One region of the Cupriavidus sp. 05L310 genome, then DNA from elsewhere that is predicted to be linked to it. Evidence: predicted binding sites of a transcription regulator. Region 1 holds the regulator's gene; each other region holds the start of a gene.
The links. Region 1 encodes FNR, which switches genes on or off when oxygen is low (the NO sensors DNR and NnrR bind a similar motif). Its sites were predicted from a motif close to TTGATNNNNATCAA; they were not measured.
Positions count from the first base shown of each region.

Region 2: AC1DS6_RS08875 (DUF3149 domain-containing protein) is a predicted target of FNR. The motif match lies at 1,898-1,911, and genes of this name have one in related genera.
Region 3: AC1DS6_RS28060 (OmpW/AlkL family protein) is a predicted target of FNR. The motif match lies at 1,203-1,216, and genes of this name have one in related genera.

Region 1 is NZ_JBFTOX010000025.1:23,790-27,063, forward strand. It holds gene AC1DS6_RS18925 (sulfite exporter TauE/SafE family protein) at 1-679, opposite strand, end outside; gene fnr (fumarate/nitrate reduction transcriptional regulator Fnr) at 966-1,691, shown strand; gene AC1DS6_RS18935 (hypothetical protein) at 1,853-2,098, opposite strand; gene AC1DS6_RS18940 (FixH family protein) at 2,101-2,316, opposite strand; gene ccoG (cytochrome c oxidase accessory protein CcoG) at 2,341-3,274, opposite strand, start outside.
Region 2 is NZ_JBFTOX010000009.1:145,419-148,692, forward strand. It holds gene AC1DS6_RS08865 (Bug family tripartite tricarboxylate transporter substrate binding protein) at 126-1,088, shown strand; gene upp (uracil phosphoribosyltransferase) at 1,201-1,851, shown strand; gene AC1DS6_RS08875 (DUF3149 domain-containing protein) at 1,991-2,137, shown strand; gene AC1DS6_RS08880 (helicase HerA-like C-terminal domain-containing protein) at 2,167-3,274, opposite strand, start outside.
Region 3 is NZ_JBFTOX010000043.1:70,494-73,767, reverse strand. It holds gene AC1DS6_RS28065 (HD-GYP domain-containing protein) at 1-385, shown strand, start outside; gene AC1DS6_RS28060 (OmpW/AlkL family protein) at 491-1,138, opposite strand; gene leuA (2-isopropylmalate synthase) at 1,499-3,196, opposite strand.

The DNA.
Region 1 (3,274 bases):
CAGCCACTGCCAAACCGGCAAGGGTACGTACCGCCGGGCGGCGCGACCACTGCCTGAGGTAGCCGGACAGGCCCGAGATAACCAACAGGTTTGGCAAAGTGCCCAGTCCGAACACGGCCATCACCAGCGCACCCGAAGGGGCGTTCCCGGCCAGCAGCGCCATCGCCAGGGCGCCATAGACCATGCCGCATGGTACCAGCCCCCAGGCCAGCCCCATGCCGTAGCGGCGCAGCAGCCGCCCCTGTGGCAGGCCCAAGGGCGCCAGGCGCACGCCCACGGCGGCAAGAAAACGGAGCAAACCGCCAGCGCCGCGCGCGGCAAACCGCTCCAGCCAGCCAGCCCCCACGGCGCGCCCACGCAACATCCATAATCCCGACATCACCAGCATCATGCTGCCGATTCCGAACAGCCAGCGCTGCAGCGGCAAGTACTGGGCCTTCCACACACCGGCGCCCAGGGTACCCAGCAAGGCGCCCAACAGCGCATACATGCTCAGCCGCCCGGCATGCATCACCAGGAGTTCGAGCAGCCAGTGGCCTGGCCGGCGCAGGATGGTGGCCGGCACACGGGCCGTGCCGCCTTGCTCGGCCGCAAGCGCAATGCCGCCACACATGGCCGCGCAATGCACACCACCTAGCAAAGCCAGGGTAAAAACGCTGAAGAGCACGCCTACGGTCAACTTCTCCTCCCAATCACATCGCCTGGCGCGGTAAAATGCGCCCTACGCGCCCCCGCGACTCCAAGAGGCGCTATCAACATGAAGCCCAGCGCCCGCGCACATCCGCGCAATCGCAAATCATGACGACGGGCACGGCAGGCGGCGCCACGCAGATGGCAGGCCCCGCCAGACCCGCGCCAGGCTAATGTGGATAGCGCTTCCAACCGACAGCTCTCAACGTCAAGCTTTCAACTCAATGCGCCTGCCACACGCGCTTGAGTGATTGCGCTAAACCGACAGGCCCCAATTGCTAACATCCATTCCCATTACCGAGATGTCGCCCCGCTGCTCCACTTGCTCGCTGGGACAGCTCTGCCTGCCCGTCGGCATGTCGCAGCAGGACCTCGAAAAAATGGATTCGCTGGTGCAGGAGCGCGTGCGCGTACGCAAGGGCGAGACCCTGTACCGCCTCGGCGATCCGCTCACCGCCGTCTATGCGATCCGCTTCGGCACGCTCAAAACCCACCTGACGATGGAAGATGGCCGCTCGCAGATCACGGGCTTCCACCTCCCCGGCGAAGTCGTCGGGCTCGACGGCCTTGGCGAAATGCAGCACGCGTCCGACGCCACCGCCCTTGAGGATACCGAAGTTTGCGTGGTGCGCTTCGGCGACCTCCAGTCGCTGTCCGGTGCGCTCCCGTCGTTGCAACATCAGTTCATGCGGCTGATGAGCAAGGAAATCTCGCAGGACCAGGTGATGCTGATCACGCTGGGCTCGATGCGCGCCGAAGAGCGGCTTGCCGCCTTCCTGATCAACCTTTCGGAGCGCCTTTCCGCGCGCGGCTATTCGGCCTCCGAGTTCGTGCTGCGCATGAGCCGCGAGGAGATCGGCAGCTACCTCGGGCTCAAGCTCGAAACCGTCAGCCGCCTGTTCTCCCGTTTTGCGGAAGCCGGGCTGATCCAGATCCGCCAGCGGCACGTCAAGCTGGTCGACATGACAGGCATCAAGCAGATCATCAACAAGTCCTGCTAGTCCGGCAGGCATCGACCGGCCGCGCGGAGTTTCCCGGCTCCCGCGGCATTGGCAGCCGCCTTGCCTTCCTTGCGTGGTGCCAATACCACGTCGCGCCGGCCTGGTCACGACACTCCTGCTCCGCCGCCCCCTGCCCCGCGGCGCGAAGACGCGCATCGCGCTCACTCCAGTTCGTCTGTCTCCGCCAGCCGCGTGGGCATGGTGTAAAGCGTCAGGCCGCTCGACAACGAACAAAGCACCCACGCGACCAGGAAGCCCACGGTGTAAACCGCCTCCCGCGACGCCTCGACCGGCTGTCCGAAGAAGCGCAGATCGCCGGGATCGACCATCGAAAACACCAGGGCGGTCGTCAGCCCGGCTACCAGGAAGCCGGGCCATAGCACCCACATCAGCCAGCGCAGTCTCATGGTCACCTCGCCTGCGCCGTGGCCGGCTCAGCCTGCCGCCCGATACCCGTCTTCTCGACCACCAACCCGTGCCGCGATACGCCATCGACAACGGGCGGGTCCGGGTGCGTCATGGCCAGCCAGATCGTGACCCCGCAGGCCACCATCGCCAGCAAGGGCCCGCTCATCAGCAGCCATGGCCAGGGTTCCTTCCACCAGGGATTGCTTTGCTGCATCATCAGGCCTCCTCTAGATTTCTCGGTTCAAAGATTGCGCGGTACGATGAAGCTGGTGCCCTGGCTGATTTCCGCACCGCCCCCACTGTCATCTCCTGTCGCAGTGACCGTCACCTGGATCTTGTGGGTGCCCTGGCCAGCGGCTTCGATCGGCACGCGCACGCGAATCGGAATCAGGCGGTTTGAGGTGGGCTCGAGATTGCCGGCAGCGTGATCGTATTCCACGGCCAGGCCCTTCAGGTCATCACTGTCCGCGCGAATGGCCACATGCATCGGCGCCTCGGTCGTGTTGATCAGTTGCAGGCGATACACGTTCTCGATCCAGCGTCCCTCCACTTCCCTGCCCAGCGCGCCGCGGTCGCGGATGATATCGACCTTGATCGGTGTGCGCATGGCCAGCGACACCGTGAAGCCGGCAACCAGGGCCAGCCAGATCACGGAGTACACCACCGTGCGCGGCCGGAACAGACGCTTGCGCGCCTCCGCCTCGGGCAGCACGCTGCGCATGGCGTTCTCCGAGGTGTAGCGGATCAGCCCGCGCGGATACGCCATCTTGTCCATGACTTGGTTGCAGGCGTCGATGCAGGCGCCGCAACCGATGCAGTCGTACTGCAGGCCGTCGCGAATATCGATGCCGGTGGGGCAGACCTGCACGCAGATGCTGCAGTTCACGCAATCGCCCATGCCGGCGGCCTGGTGGTCCACCTTGCGCGAGCGGCTGCCGCGCGGCTCGCCGCGGCCCACGTCATACGTCACCACATACGTGTCGCGATCGACCATCACGCTCTGGAAGCGTGCATAAGGACACATGTACTTGCACACCTGCTCGCGCATGAAGCCGGCGTTGCCCCAGGTGGCGAAGGCGTAGAACAGCATCCAGAACGTTTGCCACGGCCCCAGCGACAGGCTGAGCACGTGGCCGCCCAACTCGCGAATGGGCGAAAAGTACCCGACGAAGGTA
Region 2 (3,274 bases), on a different contig from region 1:
CCAATAAGAAGAACCAGGAGCATTCACTCATGACGGCAGCACCCCTTTCCCTAGTGTCCCCTCGCTTCGCCTTCCGCGGCAATCGTCGCGCGCCGCGGACCGGCCAGCATGGCGCCCGCCCGCTGATGGCCGCCGTGGCCGCGGCGGCCGCGCTCGCGGCCGGCTGGTTGCCCGGCGCCGCCAGCGCCGCGGATTTCCCCGCCAAGCCGATCCGCTTTATCGTGCCCTATGCCGCAGGCGGCACCACCGACCTGGTCGCGCGCACCGTCGGCCAGAAAGTAGCCGAGAAGCTCGGCCAGCCGGTGGTGGTGGAAAACCGCCCCGGAGCGGGCGGCAATATCGGCATGGAGGCGGTCGCCAAGGCCGCGCCGGACGGCTACACCATCGGCTTCGGCGCGATCTCGACCAATGCGCTCAACCCGCATATCTACAAGCACGTGCCATTCGATCCGCGCAAGGACTTCACCGCGGTGAGCCTGCTCGGCACCTCGACCATCGTGCTGGAAGTCAGCAACAGCCTGCCGGTGAAAACCGTGTCGGAACTGGTCAGCTATGCCAAGGCGCACCCCGGCCTGACCTACGCGACCGCGGGAACCGGCACGTCGATGCACCTGGCCGGCGCGATGTTCTCGCAGATGACGCAGGCGGGCCTTACCCATGTGCCATACAAAGGCAGCAGCCCGGCCATCAACGATATGCTGGGCGGCCATGTGCAGGTAATGTTCGACAACCTGCCCGCCTCGCTGCCGCACATCCAGGGCGGCAAGCTGCGCGCGCTGGCCGTGGCCGGCAAGAGCCGCTCGCCCGCCCTGCCGAATGTGCCGACGCTGGCCGAGGCCGGCCTGGCTGGCTACGCTGTCGAGCCGTGGTTCGGCGTGTACGGGCCCGCCGGCATGCCCGCGCCGGTGGTGCAGGCGCTCAATGCCGCCTTCGTCGAGGCGCTGGGCAATGCGGACGTCAAGGACAAGCTGGTCCAGGCGGGCTTCAACCCGAAGGGCTCGAGCGCGGCGGAACTGCAGTCGCTGACGCTGTCCGAGTACGAGAAATTCGGCAAGGTCGCCAAGAGCGCCAGCATCTCGGTGGATTGAGCGGCGGGCCCCGCGCGCTGCCGGCCGGGACACTGCCGGGGGCGCGCGGCTGCGCATCCATTACAATCCGGCTGCACCGGGCCTTCGCGCCCACTCCAGCCGCCTACCCGCCATGAAGCAAGATCCGCGTTTCCCCAAGCTGTACATCCTCGATCACCCGCTGATCCAGCACAAGCTCTCCCATATGCGCGACAAGGACACGTCCACGCGCACATTCCGCGAACTGCTGCGGGAGATCACGCTGCTGATGGGCTATGAAATCACGCGCAACCTGCCGCTCACCACGCGTCACATCGAGACGCCGCTGGTCGAACTGGATGCACCCGTGATTGCCGGCAAGAAGCTCACCATCGTGCCGGTGCTGCGCGCCGGCGTGGGCATGAGCGACGGCCTGGTCGAGCTGATTCCTTCGGCGCGCATCGGTCATATCGGTGTCTACCGAGATGACCAGCATCGCCCCGTGGAATACCTGGTTCGCCTGCCCGATGTGGAAGACCGCAGCTTTATCCTGTGCGATCCGATGGTCGCCACCGGCTACTCCGCCGCGCACGCGGTCGACGTGCTGAAGCGCCGCGGCGTCGCGGACGAGGCGATCACCTTCGTCGCGCTGGTGGCTGCGCCGGAAGGCGTGGAAGTCTTCCAGAAGGCACACCCAGGCGTGAAGCTGTTCGTGGCCTCGCTGGACAGCCATCTGGACGAGCACGCCTACATCATTCCGGGCCTGGGCGACGCCGGCGACCGGCTGTTCGGGACCAAGAACTGAGCGTTCCCTTGAAAACGGATCAGGCCGCGCGCTCTCTGCGCCCGGCTTGATCCGCCTCAACCCGCGCGGCGAGGGGTCTGCCTAGACTGGCGGCAACGGCACATGATCCGGTGTGCCGTGCCTGACCAGGGAGACCCAGATGGCAGCCTTGAAGATCCTGTTTACCACCGGCACCGGGCTGATGAGCCTCGGCGTCATTGGCTTCATCATCGGCATGGGGTGGTTCTTCACCCGGCTGTTCCTGCGCAAGATGCGGGAAGACGAGGCGGCGGCGCAACGCCGCTGAACCGGCCGCCGGCGCCGTCCGGCTTTCGCCTATTTCTTCTTGCCGGAACCCAGCAGGCTGCCCAGCACGCCGCGGATCAGCTCGCGCCCGACTTGCGAGCCGACCGTGCGCGCCGCCGACTTGGCCATCGACTCCAGGATGGAATCGCCGCGCCCGGTCTTGCCGGTGCCCTTGGTCAGCCCGCCAAAGATTTCGCCCGCCTGGTCGAGCCAGCCGCCACCCTGTGCGGGTGCCTGCTCCGGCTGGCCTGCCGTGGGCGCTGGCGCGCCGTTGCCGGCGGTGGACGGGGATGACGCCGGCGCGACCGCCCGGCCCTTGAGTTTCTCGTAGGCCGACTCGCGATCGATCGCCTGCTCGTAGGTGCCGGCTACCAGCGACGCAGCCAGCAACTGCTTGCGCTCGTCATCGGTGATGGGGCCGATCCGGCTGCCGGGCGCCATTATCCAGGCACGTTCCGTCATGCCGGGAATGCCCTTGGCGTCGAGCAGCGACACCAGCGCCTCGCCCACGCCGAGTTCCCCGATCGCCTTCTCCAGGTCCAGGCCTGGCTTGGCGCGCATGGTGGTCGCCGCCACCTTGACAGCCTTCTGGTCGCGCGGCGTGAAGGCGCGCAGCGCATGCTGCACGCGGTTGCCGAGCTGCCCCAGCACCGTGTCGGGAATATCGACGGGATTCTGCGTGACGAAATACACGCCAACGCCCTTGGAGCGGATCAGGCGCACCACCTGCTCGATCTTGTCGAGCAGGCCCTTGGGCGCGTCGTTGAACAGCAGGTGCGCCTCGTCGAAGAAGAACACCAGCTTGGGCTTGTCGAGATCGCCGGCCTCGGGCAGCTTCTCGAACAGTTCCGACAGCAGCCACAACAGGAAGGTGGCGTAGAGCTTGGGCGAATTCAGCAGCTTGTCGGCGGCCAGGATATTCACCACGCCCTGCCCGTTCTCGGTCTGGATGAAATCATCCAGGTTGAGCATGGGCTCGCCGAAGAACGCATCGGCGCCTTGCGATTCCAGCGCCATCAGGCCGCGCTGGATGGCGCCGATCGAGGCTGCCGAGATATTGCCGTATTCGGTGGTGAACTGCCCGGCGTTGTCGCCCACGTACTGCAGCATGGCGCGCAGGTCCTTGGCGTCGAGCAGC
Region 3 (3,274 bases), on a different contig from region 1:
GATGCGGCTCGCATCGCAGGTCGCGCATCACCACCATGAGCGCTTTGACGGCACGGGCTATCCGTGTGGGCTGGCCGGCCAGGAGATCCCGCTGGCAGCTCGCATCGTGGCGGTTGCCGATGCCTTTGACGCGATGACCGAGGCGCGTTGCTATCGCCCCTGCATGACGGACGACGATGCGCTATCCATCGTCTCGGCTGGGTCAGGCACGCAATTCGACCCGGAGGTGACGAGCGTCTTCCTCGCCAACATCCCGCAGGTCTTGCACCGCCGGCGGTCGGCGCAAGCGCTGCTCAGCGCCGGCTCCGAGATGGCCGTGGTCGCGCGCTTCTACGGCTTGAATCGCGATGCATTGCGGCAGATCCCCCGTCAGGCGAGGGCCTGACGGGGGATCTGCCGCGCGCGCCTGGAAGCCCGGTTAAAGCGTCCGAGGCGTCCGAGGCGTCCGAGGCGTTCGAAGGGCTCGATGTGTTCGATGTGTTCGAGGTGTTTAGAAGCGGTAGCCCACACCCATGCTGAACAGCCACGGATCCAGGCTCACGTTCGAGACCTTGACGCCGGCCGCCTTGACGTCGCTCGACAGCCACACCTTCTTGATGTCGGCATTGAGGAACCAGTTCTTGGTGAGCTTGTAGTCCATGCCGATCTGCAAGGCAGGCGCCACGCTCCAGCTGTCGAGCGATAGCGAGTTGTTGGCAATGTCGGCGCCCCAGATCCGCGTGAAGTTCAGGCCCGCGCCCACATAGGGGCGGAAGGTACCGTTGGGGATGAAGTGATATTGCACCAGCAGCGTCGGCGGCAGGTGGGTGAAGGAACCGATCTTGTTGCCATCGAGGTAGACGTTCTGCTTCTGCGGCACGGTCAGCACCAGTTCCGCGGCGATGTGTGGTGTGAAGAAGTAGGTGACGTCGAGTTCCGGGATCCACTTGTTGTTGACGGTGATGCGGTCCGATGCGCCAACGCCGCCGATCGGGTCCGACTTGTCGGCCATGTCCAGATAGGTGGCGCGCAGGCGCACCATCCAGTTGCCCTGGGTTTCGTCGGACGCTGCCATGGCGGGCGCCGCGGCAACGCTGCCGAGCAGGGCGATGGCAGCAACAACGGTTGTGGAAAGGCGGGTGGACAGACGCTTCTTCATGATGGTTGGCTCGTGTAGTAGGGAAACTTCACGCTCAGTGTGGCGTAGGGTTCCCAGCCAAGCCTTGACCGAAAGCAAGAAGCACTGCATCGGCGGCGCGCGTGTGCATGTGCGTCGCAGCGTCGCCACAGCCGCTGTCTGGTTGTCAGGCGGGATCGTGGGCAAGCCGCCGGACTTTCGCATTTCCAATCGCGCTCCGGGGTTCTAAGGACATGCGCAAATATTCGTGGCAACCGGCACCGGCGCCCCTTACGCTGTGCACACAGTCAAGCAACGAGCATGTCGTGGGCGTCCCGCCAAGGGCGTCTTTCCGGGTGTGCCCCGTGGGGGCGGGGCACACCGGTTTTTCCTCGGTGGACCTCAGCCGGCCAGGGCTTCCTCGCGTTGCGACTGGCTGGTGGCGCGCAGGTGGCGGTTCACGCCGGACACCACAGCCTTGAGCGACGCCGTGACAATATTGGCATCGATGCCGGCGCCGAAGCCGGTGGCGGAATCGCCAACACGCACTTCCACATAGCAAGCCGCGGCGGCATTGGCGCCGGACGACAGCGCGTGCTCGTGGTAATCCATCACACGTACCGGCGCATCGAGCGCGCCGGCGAAGGCGCCGACGAACGCATCGATCGGGCCGTTACCCCGGCCGCGCACGCTGACGGACTCGCCGTCGCGCAGCAATGCCACTTCGATCTCCACCTGGCCTTCGCTATCGGACACCATCTGGTGGCCCACATAGCGCAACGGCGCGGCGTGTTCGAGATACTCGCGCTGGAACAAGCCGTAGAGGTCGTCGGCGCTGGCTTCGAGCCCGCTTTCGTCGGTCATTGCCTGCACCGCGCGGCTGAACTCGATCTGCAGGCGCCGCGGCATATAGATGCCATGCACCTGTTCCAGCAGGTAGGCCATGCCGCCCTTGCCGGACTGGCTGTTGACGCGGATCACCGCGTCGTAGCTGCGGCCAAGGTCGGCCGGGTCGATCGGCAGGTAGGGCACTTCCCAGATCTCGTCAGGCTTTTGCTGGGCGAAGCCTTTGCGGATCGCGTCCTGGTGCGAGCCCGAGAACGCGGTGAAGACGAGGTCGCCCACATAGGGGTGCCGCGGATGCACCGGGAGCTGGTTGCAATGCTCCACGCAGTGGCGCACTTCGTCGATATCGGAAAAATCGAGCGCAGGGTCCACGCCCTGCGTGTAGAGATTCAGCGCCAGCGTGACCAGGTCCACATTGCCGGTACGCTCGCCGTTGCCAAACAGGCAACCTTCCACGCGATCCGCGCCGGCCATCACGGCCAGCTCGGCGGCAGCCACGGCGGTACCGCGGTCATTGTGCGGATGGACCGACAGCACGATGTCAGCGCGCCTTGCGAGATGGCGGTGCATCCATTCGACCTGGTCGGCGAAGATATTGGGCGTGCTGCATTCCACCGTGGTCGGCAGGTTCAGGATCAGGGGGCGCGCAGCGCTCGGTTGCCAGATCGCGGACACCGCATCGCAGACCTCGAGCGAGAAATCCAGTTCGGTCATGCTGAAGGTTTCCGGCGAGTATTCGTAGCTCCATGCCGTCTCGGGCATGGCATCGGTCAACGCCTTGATCAGCCGCGTGCCCTCCAGGGCGATCTCCTTGACCTCCTCGCGGCTGGCACCGAACACGATGCGGCGAAACGCGGGAGCGATGGGATTGTAGAGATGCACCACGGCGCGAGCCGCGCCGCGCACGGAATCGATGGTACGGCGGATCAGGTCCTCGCGCGCCTGCGTCAGCACCACGATGGTCACGTCACCCGGAATGCGGTCTTCCTCGATCAGCATTCGCACGAAATCGAAATCGGTCTGCGATGCCGAGGGGAACGCCACCTCGATCTGCTTCAGGCCGATCTTCACCAGTTGCTCGAAGAAACGGAGCTTGCGCTGCGGGTTCATCGGCTCGATCAGGGCCTGGTTGCCATCGCGCAGATCGGTGCTCATCCAGATCGGCGCGCGCGTGATGCGCTGGTCGGGCCAGGTGCGGTCGGCGATTTCGACGGCGATGGCGGGGCGGTACTTGGCGGCGGGGTTGCACAACATCATGACGGTTCTCCTTCCTCGCGGGAAGATGCAAGACACAATAGGCCAGAGCGCTAAAGCGCAATGGCGGAAAAAGGG